Regions from separate parts of the Acidovorax sp. GW823-FHT02H02 genome, predicted to be linked through region 2. Evidence: riboswitches for the same ligand, from Rfam matches in the RefSeq annotation. Region 2 holds a riboswitch; the other holds the start of a gene.
What was found. Region 2 has a riboswitch for S-adenosylhomocysteine ahead of metH (methionine synthase). Riboswitches for the same ligand answer to the same signal wherever they lie in the genome.
Positions count from the first base shown of each region.

Region 1 (7,465 bases), on a different contig from region 2:
GGTTTTGACGCCGTGCTGGAGCAGCGTCACGTTGCCCGCCTGGGTTTTTTTCACGTCGCATGCGGCGAGGCCGGCGACACCCAGGGAGACAACGGGGATGGCCATCAGGTTTTCATGGCGGGGCGCGCTTTCTCTGGCACAGCGAAACCAAATACCGCTCACCGGGACCGATGCCTCATGCCGCCATGGAAAACGCAACGCCACGTTCTGGCGGCAGGAAGGCCGACCGTGCGGGTGCCGGCCTGTGGCCCGTGCTGCCCCGAGCGCTGGGCCTGGTGCAATACCTTTTCCACCCAGGACATGCCCTCTTCGGAGGGCGTCATGCCATGCCGATGCGCGCGGCCCCCTGGCGAAACAGGGCTGCGCCCTCGGGGTCGAAGCGGAAAGCCGCGAAAAAGTCGTCGGCCTGGTAGTTTGGTCGCGCCTGGCGTATTTCTGCCGCATAGGTGCGTGCCAGGTCGAGCGAACCCGCCAATGCCAAGCTGTAGGCCGCGATGGCGCGGATGTGCGTGTGGGCGTTGGGACGGGCGGCGGCCTTGACGGCCCAGTCCGCCGCCTCGTCGAACCGGCCCAGGCGCACCAGCGCCATGGCGCGGGTCCCCAGCATGCCGAAAAGCAGCGGGTCGAAGGGGCTGAGCAGGCGCGAGTGGTCGGACGCCGCGATGGCGGCCTGGGGGTCGCCCGCCTGGGATTGGACAAACGCCAGCGTGTAATGACCCAGCGCGAAGCTGGGACTCAGGTGGATGGCCTGCTCCAGCTCAACCACGGCCGAGTCCTGCTGAGCGCGCAGCCACAGTGCCCGGCCCATGGCCCAGTGGGCCGCCGGGTTGCGGTCGTCGGCGTCCAGGCTTTGGCGGGCCGTGGCCATGGCCTGGTCGCAAGCGGCTGCGCGCTCGGACCAGCCCTGGAAGGCGTTCTGGAAGTGCGTGAACGACAGCCCGGCGTAGGCACGCGCGAAAGTGGGGTCGAGGTGCACCGCCATGGCAAAGAATTGGCGGGCGCGCTCGTTGTCGGCCTGGTTGAATCGGTACATATGCCACAGGCCACGGTGGTGGGCCTCCCAGGCATCGAGGGTGTTGGGCGGGCGCAGCAGGGCGCGGTTGCGCTCGGCCAGCTCGATCTCGCTGGCGGCGATGGCGACGATCTGGCTGCCAATGTCGTCGAGGACGAAAAAAGCGTCGTCCAGGGGGCGGTCGAAGATGTCGGCCCAGACGACGTGCGCGGTGCGGACCTCCACCAGTTCGGCCGTCACCACCAGACGCCGTGCGTGGCGGCGCACGGTGCCGCTCACCACATAGTCGACATCAAGAAGGCGCGCGGCCTCCTGCGGGCCGATGTCGCGTTCATGCAGCGCGAACACGGTGCCTTGTGCGATGACGAACAGGCTGCGCAGCTGGGCCAGCCGGGTGATGACGTCGTGGGCCAGTGCGTCGGCTGTGCCCCCACGCCCACCGGCCACGGGCGAGAGGTCGGCGAAGGGCATGACGGCGATGGACGCGCGGTGCGGATGCGCGTCGCGGGCTTTGTCGAGAGGCAGATCCGGGCCTGCGCCGGGCGCGCTCTGGCACAGGGGGGTGGGCGGTTCGTGTTCCGTGGCCGTTGCCACGAAGCGGTAGCCGCGGCGTGGAATGGTGGCAATGCAAGCTTGGGCCATGCCACTGTCGCCGATGGCCTGGCGTGCCGCCTTGATGCAACTGCTCAGGGCCGACTCGCTCACCACCTTGCCGGCCCACAGCGCATCCAGCAGTTCCTGCCGGGGCACGATGCGGTGGCGGTGCTGCAGCAGGTAGGCCAGCAGGTCGAACACCTGCGGCTCGACCTGGCGTGTCTGCCCCTGGCAGCGCAAGGTGAACAGACGGGTATCGAGCTCACAGTCTCTGAAAGTCAGCAGCACCGGCTACTCCTTCACGGAAGCAGAGCCGGAATCATATGGCGCACCACCATCTTCAGCCAATCTCCACGCCTTCCCCATGGTGGCGCCAAGGAATCTGGCGCGGTTGTGCGTAAGCTTTTTCCACCGTGGCTCGGGCAGACCGCGCAACGTATTCAGGAGTTTCTTGACCGAAAGGAGTTCACCATGGGTACCACGCTTTACCAACGGCTGGGCGAATCGGCGGGCATCGCCCGCCTCGTGGACGATGTCATTGCCGCCCACCTGAGCAATCCCCTCGTCAAAACCCGTTTCGAGAACGCCGAGGACCTGGAGCACACCAAGAAAATGGCGACCGAGTTCTTCTGTGCGGGTGCCGGGGGACCGCAGCCTTACACCGGCAGAGACATGCTCACGGTGCACAAGGGGATGAACATCAGTGAACAGGAGTATCTGGCGGTCATGGATGACATTGTTGGTGCCATGGGCAAGCACCAGCTGGACGATGGCACGAAGAACGAGGTGATCGGCATCCTCTACGCGCTCAAGGGCCACATCATCCGCGTCTGATTCCCTTCTTCCATCACCCGTGTCGTTGTTGCTGCGCATTGCCTTGCAAGGCACGGGCTGCGGTTGAGCGCCCAGACACCAAGGATCAGGAATCGGAATGACCGGGTCTCCTGCCGGCGCGGTCGCGCCGCAGGGGCGGAGGGTTGCACACCATCTATGGAGGTACCTCAAATGGACTCGCAACTAGAAAGCATTCGCGAACAACAGCAAGCGTCCTGGAACCGGTTCTCCGCGGGCTGGAAGAAATGGGATGAGCTGTTCATGGACTTCCTGCGCCCCATGGGCGACGAAATCATCCGTTGGCTGGACCCGAAGGGCCAGGACGTGGTGCTCGATGTCGCCGGCGGCACGGGAGAGCCCGGGTTGACGATTGCGGCGCGCATTCCGCAGGGGCGGGTGGTCGTCACCGACCTGGCGGCGAACATGCTGGAGATCGCCAGGGAGAATGCGCAGCGCCGCGGGCTGGCCAATGTGGAGACCCGCGTGTGCGATGTGTGCGCGCTGCCTTTTGCGGACCAGAGTTTTGATGCCGTCAGCTGCCGCTTTGGCTTCATGTTTTTCCCCGACATGGATCTGGCGGCCCGGGAGATGGCGCGTGTCCTGAAACCCGGCGGGCGCCTGGCCACTGCGGTCTGGAATGTGGCGGAGAAAAATTTCTGGGTGACGGCCATCATGGGCGCGATCAACCGGAACATGGCCTTGCCTGCACCGGCGCCGGGCGCGCCGGGCATGTTCCGCTGTGCCCAGGCGGGCTGGGGCGAGGCGCTGTTGGCGCAGGCCGGGCTGAAAAATGTGTCGGTCAGGGAGGTGGCGGGACGGCTCGACTGCCAGACCGCCGATGTGTACTGGCAGGCCATGACCGAAGTGGCCGCACCGGTGGTTGCCGCACTGGGCCAGGCCGACGAAGCCACGGGAGAGAAGATTCGGGAAGAGGTGTATCGGGCCATCGAGCAGAAATTCCCGGATGGCAATGTCCGGATCGACGCCAGCGCACTCGTGGTTTATGGCGAGAAATGAAGGAGCGCTGCCGTACCTGGGGGGGGGCAGCCACCATGCATGGCAACGGGGCCTGGTGACGGATGCCTCCCCGCGCACTGGGCGCATCGTTGCCGGCGGATGCGGCGCTTGCATCGGTGGGTCCCGCGCATGCCGAGCCATGTGGCCGGGGAATGCGCCCTGGCTGGCGGCCGGGATGGCGTGGCGCCGGGTGCGCGCGTCCGTATAATCCCGACCTCATCCGAGGAGCGTTGCAGCGTCCCCAGCATTGGCGGGGCGTGAGGCTCGGAGTCACTTTCGCAACGACGCTCATCCACTTTCCGCGTGGTGAGCTTTTTCCCTTCCCCCCCGGCGAGTGGTTTTTTCAAACATGCTTTGGAGCAAACCATGAACGCACGCGTCAACGCACCTACCCTGGCCGACAGCGCCATTGCCGACATCGGCCTGGCCAACTGGGGCCGCAAGGAAATCCGCATCGCCGAGACCGAGATGCCCGGCCTGATGGCCATCCGCGAGGAATTCGCCGCCAGGCAGCCCCTGAAGGGCGCGCGCATCACCGGCTCGCTGCACATGACCATCCAGACGGCCGTGCTGATCGAGACCCTGAAAGCCCTGGGCGCCGATGTGCGCTGGGCTTCGTGCAACATCTTCTCCACCCAGGACCACGCCGCCGCCGCGATTGCCGCCACCGGCACGCCGGTGTTCGCCATCAAGGGCGAAACCCTGGTGGACTACTGGGACTACACCCACCGCATCTTCGACTTCGGCGCCAAGGGCACGGAGGGCGAAGGCCCGAACATGATCCTGGACGACGGCGGCGACGCCACGCTGCTGATGCACCTGGGCAAGAAGGCCGAGCAGGACGCCTCCGTGCTGGCCAATCCCGGCAGCGAGGAAGAGCGCATCCTGTATGCCGCCATCAAGGCCAAGCTGGCCGAAGACAGCACCTGGTACAGCCGCAAGAGCGCCCAGATCCTCGGCGTGACCGAAGAGACGACGACCGGCGTGCACCGCCTCAAGGAAATGTCGGCCAAGGGCACGCTGCTGTTCCGCGCCATCAACGTGAACGACTCGGTGACCAAATCGAAGTTCGACAACCTCTACGGCTGCCGCGAATCGCTGGTGGACGGCATCAAGCGCGCCACCGACGTGATGATCGCCGGCAAGGTGGCCGTGGTGGCCGGCTACGGCGACGTGGGCAAGGGCAGTGCCCAGGCGCTGCGCGCGCTGAGCGCCCAGGTGTGGGTGACCGAGATCGACCCCATCAACGCCCTGCAGGCCGCCATGGAAGGCTTCAAGGTCGTGACCATGGAATGGGCCGCGCCACTGGCCGACATCTTCGTCACCACCACCGGCAACCGTGACGTGATCACCTTCGAACACATGAAGGCCATGAAGGACCAGGCCATCGTCTGCAACATCGGCCACTTCGACAATGAGATCCAGGTCGCCAAGCTCGAAGAACACTGCCAGTGGGAAGAGATCAAGCCCCAGGTGGACCATGTGATCTTCGCCGACGGCAAGCGCATCATCCTGCTGGCCAAGGGCCGCCTGGTGAACCTGGGCTGCGGCACGGGCCACCCGAGCTTCGTGATGTCGAACTCGTTCGCCAACCAGACCATCGCGCAGATCGAGCTGTTCACCCACCCCGAAGGCTACGACGTGGGCAAGGTCTACGTGCTGCCCAAGCACCTCGACGAGAAGGTGGCACGCCTGCACCTCAAGAAGGTGGGCGCCATGCTGACCGAGCTGAGCGACGAGCAGGCCGCCTACATCGGCGTGCCCAAGCAGGGCCCCTACAAGCCCGACACCTACAGGTACTGATTCCCCCTCGGGCGCTTGCGCCTTCCCCCTGAGGGGGACGCCACCAGCGGCCCGGCAAAGCCGGTTCCGCGGTGGCGCTGGCGGGTGGCGCGGCTCAATGATGCTATTTTTATATGAGCTGCTGGCGCTTGATTTACTAACGCTACCAGCTGACTTGACTCAAAAAGGATGGGCGCGATGCGCGCAGATGTGTTTTTGGTGGAACGTGGCCATGCGGCCACGCGCTCGCAGGCGCAGCGGCTGATTGCCGCGGGCGTGGAGTGGCGCCTGTCGCCGCTGGCGCCCTGGCAGAAGGTGGCCAAGAACGGGGACGAAATCCCGTCCGTGGCCGAGGTGCGGCTGCTCGACGATGCCGAGGCCAAGTACATCTCGCGTGGCGGCCTCAAGCTCGAAGGGGCGCTGCGGGCCACCGGCCTGTCGGTGGCGGGGTTGCGCTGCTTGGATGTGGGGCAGAGCACGGGCGGCTTTACCGACTGCCTGCTGCAGCAGGGCGCGGCCCAGGTGATTGGCGTGGATGTGGGCCATGGCCAGCTGCACGAGCGGCTGCGCGCTGATCTGCGCGTGGTCTGCGTCGAGGGCGTGAATGCGCGCTCGCTGACGGCGCAGGCCTTGCAGGATGCCTGTGAGCTGGCCCTGTCGGAAGTGATCGAGGCCGAAGAGGACAACGAGACCCAGCCCGAGGCACCCTACAGCTGGATGCGCAATGGCGGGCAGGTGGACGAGGCCTACGACGACAGCAACGATGCCAAGGACCAGGACATCGAAGCCTTCAAGTCCGAGCGCGCCGCCCGCGCCAAGGCCCGCGAACAGGGAATGCTGCCGGTGGAGCGCCGCCGCCGGCCCGAATGCGCCGATACCGACATCACACCGGTGTTCGATCTGGTGACGGGGGACCTGTCGTTCATCTCGCTCACGCTGGTGCTGCCCGCGCTGGTGCCGCTGCTGGCGCCAGGCGGCAGCCTGCTGATGCTGGTCAAGCCGCAGTTCGAGCTGCAGCCCGGCCAGGTGGGCAAGGGCGGCATCGTGCGCGATGCCGCGCTGTATGCCGTGGTGGAACAACGCATCCGTGACTGCTGTGCCGGGCTGGGCCTGGTGGTGCAGGCGTGGCTGGACAGCCCCATCAGCGGCGGTGACGGCAACCATGAATTTTTTGTTTTTGCGAGGAGGGGCGCATGACCGCGGCCAACGCACCAGCCACCGGTCTGCCGGTGAGCTTCGAATTCTTTCCGCCCAAGACGCCCGAGGGCGCCGAAAAGCTGCGCGCCGTGCGCCAGCAGCTGTATGCCCGCAAGCCCGAGTTCTGCTCGGTGACCTATGGCGCAGGCGGCTCCACGCAAGAGGGCACCTTCGGCACCGTGCAGGAGATCCTGGCCGAGGGCGTGAGCGCGGCCTCGCATTTCTCGTGCGTGGGGGCCACGCGCCAGTCGGTGCGCGAGCAGCTCGCCACGCTCAAGGCCATGGGCGTCAAGCGCCTGGTGGCCTTGCGCGGTGACCTGCCCAGCGGCTACGGCATGGGCGGCGAGTTCCACTACGCCAGCGACCTGGTGGCCTTCATCCGCGCCGAGACCGGGCGTGATTTTCACATCGAGGTGGCCGCCTACCCCGAAGTGCATCCGCAGTCCAAGTCGCCCGAGGCCGACCTCCAGGCCTTTGCCGCCAAGGTGCAGGCAGGGGCTGATTCGGCCATCACCCAGTATTTCTTCAATGCCGATGCGTACGAGCGCTTTGTGAACGATGTGCGCCGCCTGGGGCTGGATGTGCCGGTGGTGCCCGGCATCATGCCCATCATGGGGTCTTCGCAGCTCATGCGCTTTTCGGATGCCTGCGGTGCCGAGATTCCGCGCTGGATCCGTCTGCGCCTGCAGGGTTTTGGTGACGATACGGCGTCGATCCGGGCGTTTGGCCTGGATGTGGTGACCTCGCTGTGCGAGCAGTTGCGCCAGCGCGGCGTGCCGGGCCTGCACTTCTACACCATGAATCAGAGTGCAACAACGCTGGAACTGTGCCGGCGCCTCGGTTTGTAATGGGGGGCGGGGCCGGGCGTGATCACTGCCACGCGGTGGGGCCTTTCGTTTTTCAGGAAGTGGTGATGGATGCAGCGGACTGACAAGAGTGTGAAGAGCGTGCGCTGGTGCCCGCTGCTGGGGGTGGCGGCGCTTTCATGGGTGCTGGTGGCCTGTGCGCCCCTGCCGGTGGCGGACCCGG
Region 1 covers NZ_JBXAJH010000013.1:26,837-34,301, forward strand. The annotation lists gene AC1RDS_RS14330 (hypothetical protein) at 1-105, opposite strand, end outside; gene AC1RDS_RS14335 (winged helix-turn-helix domain-containing protein) at 320-1,894, opposite strand; gene AC1RDS_RS14340 (group I truncated hemoglobin) at 2,078-2,440, shown strand; gene AC1RDS_RS14345 (class I SAM-dependent methyltransferase) at 2,612-3,457, shown strand; S-adenosyl-L-homocysteine riboswitch at 3,676-3,754, shown strand; gene ahcY (adenosylhomocysteinase) at 3,824-5,260, shown strand; gene AC1RDS_RS14355 (TlyA family RNA methyltransferase) at 5,438-6,436, shown strand; gene metF (methylenetetrahydrofolate reductase [NAD(P)H]) at 6,433-7,284, shown strand; gene AC1RDS_RS14365 (septal ring lytic transglycosylase RlpA family protein) at 7,354-7,465, shown strand, end outside.
Region 1: it holds a riboswitch for S-adenosylhomocysteine, as region 2 does, so the genes downstream of both, ahcY (adenosylhomocysteinase) here and metH (methionine synthase) in region 2, are expected to answer to the same signal.

Region 2 (7,465 bases):
GTATTTCGCCAGTTCGGCCAGGTCGAAGTTCTGGAACACCCGGCGGCCCAGGGCACGCGGCACGGCGGGCTGCCAGGCCTGCCAGGCCATGGGCGTCTTGTTGGCGCGGGCCTTGGCCAGGGGCCACAGCGGCACCTGCTTCTTGTTGGCGTGCTGGGTGCGCACCTTGTCGTAGTCGGCGTTGACTTCCTGCACATAGCTCTCGACGCCGTCACCGAGCAGGCTTTGCGCCACGCTCACGCTGCGCGAGGCGTCGGGCACATAGACCACGGGGCCCTCGTAGTGCGGCGCGATCTTGACGGCCGTGTGCACGCGCGAACAGGTAGCGCCGCCGATCAGCAGCGGGATTTTCTTGATGCGGAAATGCTCGTCCTTCTGCATCTCGCCAGCCACGTACTGCATTTCTTCGAGGCTGGGCGTGATCAGGCCCGACAGGCCCACGATGTCCGCGCCCTCGACCTTGGCGCGCGCCAGGATCTCGTGGCAGGGCACCATCACGCCCATGTTCACCACCTCGAAGTTGTTGCACTGCAGGACCACGGTGACGATGTTCTTGCCGATGTCGTGCACATCGCCCTTCACCGTGGCGATGACGATCTTGCCCTTGCTGCGCACGTCGCGCCCGGCCAGTTCATCCTGGCGCTTTTCTTCCTCGATGTAGGGGATGAGGTGGGCTACCGCGAGCTTCATCACGCGGGCGCTTTTCACCACCTGGGGCAGGAACATCTTGCCGGCACCGAACAGGTCGCCCACGATGTTCATGCCGTCCATCAGCGGGCCTTCGATCACATGCAGCGGGCGCCCGCCCCGGGCCAGGATCTGCTGGTAGGCCTCTTCGGTGTCTTCGGTGATGAAGTCGGTGATGCCATGCACCAGCGCGTGGCTCAGGCGCTCGCCCACGGTCTTCGGATGCTCGGGCGTGCCGCGCCATTCGAGCTTCCTGCTCTCGTCCTTGGCGCCGCTCTTGGCGGTCTCGGCAATCTCGACCAGGCGTTCGCCGGCATCAGGGCGGCGGTTGAGCACCACATCTTCCACGCGCTCGCGCAGGGTGGGTTCCAGGTCGTCATAGACGCCCACCATGCCCGCGTTGACGATGCCCATGTCCATGCCGGCCTTGATGGCGTGGTACAGGAACACGGTGTGGATGGCTTCGCGCACCGGGTCGTTGCCGCGGAAGCTGAAGCTCACGTTGGACACGCCACCCGACACCTTGGCGCCGGGCAGGTGCTGCTTGATCCAGCGCGTGGCCTCGATGAAATCGACCGCGTAGTTGTTGTGCTCTTCGATGCCGGTGGCCACGGCGAAGATGTTGGGGTCGAAGATGATGTCTTCGGGCGCAAAGCCCACTTCGTCCACCAGGATGCGGTAGGCGCGCTCGCAGATCTCGATCTTGCGCGCATAGGTGTCGGCCTGGCCCTGCTCGTCGAAGGCCATGACCACGGCAGCGGCGCCGTAGCGCTTCACAAGGCGCGCCTCGTGCTTGAACTTCTCCACGCCCTCTTTCATGCTGATCGAGTTCACGATGCCCTTGCCCTGGATGCAGCGCAACCCGGCCTCGATCACCTCCCACTTGGAGCTGTCCACCATGATGGGCACGCGCGCGATGTCGGGCTCGGACGCGATCAGCTGCAGAAAGCGCACCATGGCAGCCTTGCTGTCGAGCATGGCCTCGTCCATGTTGATGTCGATGACCTGGGCGCCGTTTTCCACCTGCTGGCGCGCCACGGCCAGGGCCTCTTCGTACTGGCCGTTCAGGATCATGCGGGCAAACGCCTTGGAGCCCGTGACGTTGGTACGCTCGCCGATGTTGACGAACAGCGTGCCCTCGCCGATGGAGACGGGCTCCAGGCCGGACAGCTTCATGGGAGAAATGGGAGGCATATGGGTGTGGCTCATCACTAACGATCTAATGGGATGAGCGTCGTTGCATCGCAGCGCGCTGGCAAGCCTCGCGACCCGGGCCGCTGCAACGCTCCTTGCCAGCGCAAACCCGTGATTTTACGAAACCAACCAAGGCATGGACATTTGCCACAATCACCACCAATGACTATTGCCCCCATCCTGCGCGGACCAGCAGAACCGGACCTGCTGCGCGACGAAGTCCTGGCAGACGTTTTTGAAGCCACGGCCACCCGCACCCCGTCCACCATGGCGCTGATTTTTGGCGAGCGCCAGGTCACCTATGGCGAGCTGAACACGCTGGCCGACATGGCCGCGCACCGCCTGATCGAGGCGGGCGTGCGGCCCGGCAACATGGTGGGCCTGTGGCTGCCACGCGGCATCGAATTGCTGGTGCTGCAGCTGGCCATCGCCAAGACGGGTGCGGCCTGGCTGCCGTTTGATGCCGATACGCCGCCCGAGCGCATCGCCACCTGCCTGGCAGACGCCAGCGCTGTTGCGCTATTGATTGCAGAGCAACAGAGCCATGCCATTGCTGCGCACGGTGGCATTTCGTGCCCGGCGTACACGGAACAAACGCTGCTGGCAGCCCTGCCCGCGCTGCAGCATGGCACTGCGCTGCGCCGCCGCGAGGGCGCGCGGCCCAGCCACACGGCGTACGTGATCTACACCAGCGGCTCCACCGGCAAGCCCAAGGGCATTGCCATCACCCAGCGCAGCATTTGCCACTTTCTGCGCAGCGAAAACACGCGCCTGGGGGTCCGCGAAGGCGACCTGGTGTACCAGGGCTTCTCCGTGGCGTTCGACATGTCGTTCGAGGAGATATGGATCAGCTACCTGGTGGGCGCCACGCTGTGGATCGCCCCCCGGGAGGTTGCAAGCGACCCCGAGGCGCTGCCGCGTGCGCTCCGGGACAACGGCGTCACCGTGCTGCACGCCGTGCCCACGCTGCTGGCGCTGTTTGCGCACGACGTGGCCAGCCTGCGCACCATCAACCTGGGCGGCGAGATGTGCCCGCAATCGCTGGTCGAGCGCTGGGCTGCGCCGGGGCGACAGGTGTTCAACACCTACGGCCCCACCGAAGCGACGGTTTCCGCGAGCCTGGCGGAACTCCGACGCGGCGAGCCCGTGACGATCGGCCAGGCGCTGCCCAACTACGGGTTGATGGTCATCGAGGTGATCGACCCGGACAGCGTGGTGGACGGCCAGCTGCCGCCGCTCAAGATCCTGCCGTTTGGCGAGACGGGGGAGCTGTGCATCACCGGCCCCGGTGTGGCCGCCGGCTACCTGGGGCGCCCCGATCTGACGGCCGAAAAATTCCTGCCCAATCCCTGGGCCACGGGCGAGCATGACCAGCGCCTGTACCGCACGGGCGACCTGGCGCGCGTGGAAAACGGCCAGATGCAATGCCTGGGCCGCGCCGACGACCAGGTGAAGATTCGCGGCTTTCGCGTGGAGCTGGGCGAAATCGAAGCGGTGCTGGCACAACAGCCCGGCGTCGGGACCACGGCGGTGCTGCTGCGGCGCGACGATGGCCTGGACCAGTTGGTCGCTTTTTACGTGCCCTCGGGCGAGCCGCCCACCCCATCGGCACTGCGCCACGGTCTGGCCGAGAAACTGCCACCCTACATGGTGCCGGGGCGCTTCGAGGCGCTGCCGGCCATGCCGCGCCTGCCCTCCGGCAAGATCGACCGCAAAGCCCTCAAGGCCCAGCCGCTGGCCGCCGCCGCTTCTGACGAAGGCGGGGACACCCCGGAAACCCCGGCCGAAGAAGCCCTGTTCGCGGCCATCGCCACACTGTTCCCTGGCCAACCGGTGCGCCGCGGCATGGACTTTTTCAATGACCTGGGCGGTCATTCGCTGCTGGCGGCACGCCTGACCTCCGCGCTGCGCGCCGACGCGCGCTTCGGCCAGGCCACGGTGCGCGACATCTACCAGCACCGCCGCATCGGCGCCATCGCCCAGGCGCTGCAAATGGGCATGACGGCCCCCGGCGCGACACCTGAGCGCCCCTTCACCACGCACAGCCCATGGCGGCGCTGGCGCTGCGGCATCGCGCAAGCCCTGGCGCTGCCGCCGCTCATCACGCTGAAGATGGCCCAGTGGCTCGCGCCCTTCTTCATGTACCACTTCTACACGGGCGATCCCAGCGACTCGATTGCGCTTGCCATCGCCATGTCGCTGTTGGCTTTTGTCCTGGCCACGCTGGCCGAGTTTGCGGTGGCCTGGGCGGGCAAATGGCTGATTGCCGGGCGGCTCAAGCCCGGACGCTATCCGCTGTGGGGCCTGACCTACTACCGCTGGTGGCTGACCGACAGGCTGCTGGAGGGAATTCCCGTTTACATGCTCAACGGCTCATCGCTCTACGCGGCGTGGCTGCGCGCTCTGGGCGCAAAGATTGGCCCGGAGGTCAACCTGGGTGCGCTCACCGTGCGCGCACCCGAACTGCTGTCGATTGGCGCGGGTACGAGCATCGGCAACGCCGTGAACCTGGAGAACGCCCGCGTTGAAGGCGGCTGGCTGCTGCTCGGAAGCATTGACATTGGCGCAAACGCCTGCATCGGCTCTTACTCGGTGGTGGAAGGCAATGTGCGCATCGAGGACTATGCCCATGTCGATGGCCAGTCGGCCCTGGCCAGCGGCACCACCGTGCCTGCGGCACGTATCTGGAGCGGCTCCCCGGCGCGTGACCGGGGAGCGTTCGACGTTGGCCAACAAACGCCACGCCCACCCGTGAGCGGCCAGCGCCTGGCGTGGGAGTCGGCTGCCTTCGCGCTCGGCTCACTGTTTGTCGCCGTCGTCTTCTTTTTTCCGGTCTTCCCCACTTTCTTGCTGATCGACTGGCTGGACGTGGACGCCATCTCCGTGCGCCCCCTGCTGGAGACGGGCACCATTGACGCCACCACCGCCTTTGTGCTGCGCTTCATCAAGTTCTTTGCCCTGTCGCTGCCTGCCACCGTGGTGCTCATCACCGCCACCGCACTGATTTCTGCCGGCATCCGCTGGGCCTTTTTGCCCAGCATGAAGGCCGGTACCTGGCCAGTGCACAGCAACCGTTACCTCGCCAAATGGCTAGTGAACCAGATTCAGGAGTCCAGCCTTGCGGTGCTGCACGGCATTTACGCCACCGTGTATTCGGCCACCTGGTACCGACTGCTGGGCGCCAAGGTGGGCAAGGAAACCGAACTCTCCACCGCCTTGGGCCTGGTGCCCGACATGCTCACGCTGGGCGATGAATGCTTTATTGCCGACGCGGTGATGCTGGGCGACGAACACATTGACGGCGGCTGGATGACGGTGCAGCCCACCACCGTGTCGCGCCGCAGCTTTATCGGCAACGGTGCCTATGTGCCCGACGGCACCACCATCCCTGAAAACGTGCTGATCGGCGTGATGAGCGGCGTGCCGCGCAGCGCACAAATGGCCAGCGGAGACACCTGGCTGGGCTCCCCCCCCATGCTGCTGCCCGCGCGCGAAAGCACGCAGGGCTACCCGGAGCACCTCACCTTCCACCCCTCCCGCTGGCGCAAGACCGGACGCGGCGCGGTGGAGGCGCTGCGCATTGCCTCTCCCCACGCGCTGGTGATTGCCGCTGGCTACGCCATCGTGCTCGACGCCATGCCGCTGGCGGAAGAGGGCCAGTGGAACCTACTGGCGCTGGAACTGGCGGTTGCCGGACTGCTCTTTGGCGTGGGCACCTTCTTGGCGGTGGCACTGTTCAAGTGGATGTTGCTGGGGCGCTACCGCAAGCGCAACACGCCCATGTGGACGCCGTTCGTGTGGCTTTCGGAAGCAGCCACCAACATGTACGAAGGCATTGCCGTCCCCAACTTCCTGCGCTACCTGCGTGGCACGCCCTGGCTGCCCCTGGCGCTCAACCTGCTGGGCACGCGCATTGCCACCAGCGCCTACATCGACACCACCGACATGACGGAATTCGATTGCGTGCAGATCGGCGCGCACAGCGAACTGAACGCGCTGTGCTGCCCGCAAACGCACTTGTTTGAAGACCGCGTCATGAAGATCGACGACGTGGTGATCGGTGCCAAAGTGACCTGCGGCCCGCGCTGCACCGTGCTCTACAGCGCCACGCTGGCCGACGGCGTGCAGCTGGGCCCGCTCACGCTGGTGATGAAGGGCGAGAGCCTGCCGGCACACAGTACGTGGCATGGCAGCCCCGCCGCACCATGGAAACACGCCGCCTGACGCCCACGCGCTGCGCCATCGCGCTCTGGCAAGCGCCCGGCGCGCCCCGCGTCTGGGGCCTGCCCATGCCACCCGGCGCCCCGCGCGAGACGGTGCGGGCCCTGGCCCGCACAGCGCTGGCCGATCTGCTGGGCGTCACCACCCTCACCAACCAGCGCGGCGAGCCCCCCCGGGCCCCCGCGCGGCCCGACCTGCACCTGAGCCTGTCGCACGCCGATGGCCTGAGCCTGCTGGCCTGCCACGGCGCGCCCGTGGGTGTGGACGTGCAAGCACTGCCCGTGCAGGCCGACGCCGCCACCGCTGCACTTTTCCTGGGGCCCAATTGGCTTCCAACGCGATCAAATCAGGCGCCAGAAGCCCCCATTTCAATAGCTTTTGCTACCGCCTGGACGCAGCACGAGGCGCGCCTGAAATGCGCCCGCGAACCCTTGGTGGAATGGAGCGAAGCGCTGGCCGCGCGGCTGGCGCACTACCGTTGCGCACCACTGCACGGCGCCGCACTGCGCGGCTGGTGTGCCGCGCTGGCGTGGCAAGACTCGGGTACGGTTCAAAGTCTTTGAAGGGATCTCTCTGGATGGCTAGCGGGACGAGCCCCTCTCCCCCCGCAGCCCCGGCAGTGACAGACAAGAAGGTTTTCAGACGGCCCAAAGCTTGACGACACTGTGACCGTCAAAAATCCGGGGGCTACGGCAACGCTGCTTGGTGCAGCGCGGGCGCTACCGATTCACAGGCCCGTCAGCGCGTCCAACTCCTGGCCTGCACTGGGGGTATCGCAGGCCTGGCACCAATCGACGAAGAGCATCACGTCCACATAGCTTTCACCGCGTTCTATCTTGGAGACGAAGGATTGCCCCACCCCCAGCCGCTCGGCCAACTGCACCTGCGAAAGCCCGGCTTTCTTGCGCAACGCAACCAGCCCCTCCCGAAGGGCCTGGTAACGCGGGTGATAGACAGTGATCGGCACCCTTGCATGCTTTACCCCGAAGTGGAATAGTCCATTTAAGACTAATTAAGTTACAGTGCGTAACGAGGTGGGGCATAGTGCCTTGCCCGCAAAGCAGAAAAGAGAGCAGCGATGACAATGAAGTTTCGACTTGCAGGGTATTCAGTATTGGCTGCAGCCACACTCCTGGCCGCCTGCGGGGGCGGGGGCAGCGACGACGCATCCGCCCCTGCTCCGCCGCCAGCCGTAACCAGCATGGAGGGGTTCTGGACCGGCAAATCGGCCGCCGGTTTTGATGTTGCCTTGGCTGTGCTGGAGAACGGGGACACCTGGGGTGTCTACACCAGCAATGGCGTTCTCTACGGCGCGTTGCAAGGCAAAACTTCCTCATCAGGCGGCACATTGACTGGCTCAGGT
Region 2 covers NZ_JBXAJH010000005.1:223,409-230,873, reverse strand. The annotation lists gene metH (methionine synthase) at 1-1,863, opposite strand, end outside; S-adenosyl-L-homocysteine riboswitch at 1,910-1,984, opposite strand; gene AC1RDS_RS07945 (Pls/PosA family non-ribosomal peptide synthetase) at 2,044-6,105, shown strand; gene AC1RDS_RS07940 (4'-phosphopantetheinyl transferase family protein) at 6,087-6,665, shown strand; gene AC1RDS_RS07935 (helix-turn-helix domain-containing protein) at 6,830-7,069, opposite strand; gene AC1RDS_RS07930 (hypothetical protein) at 7,181-7,465, shown strand, end outside.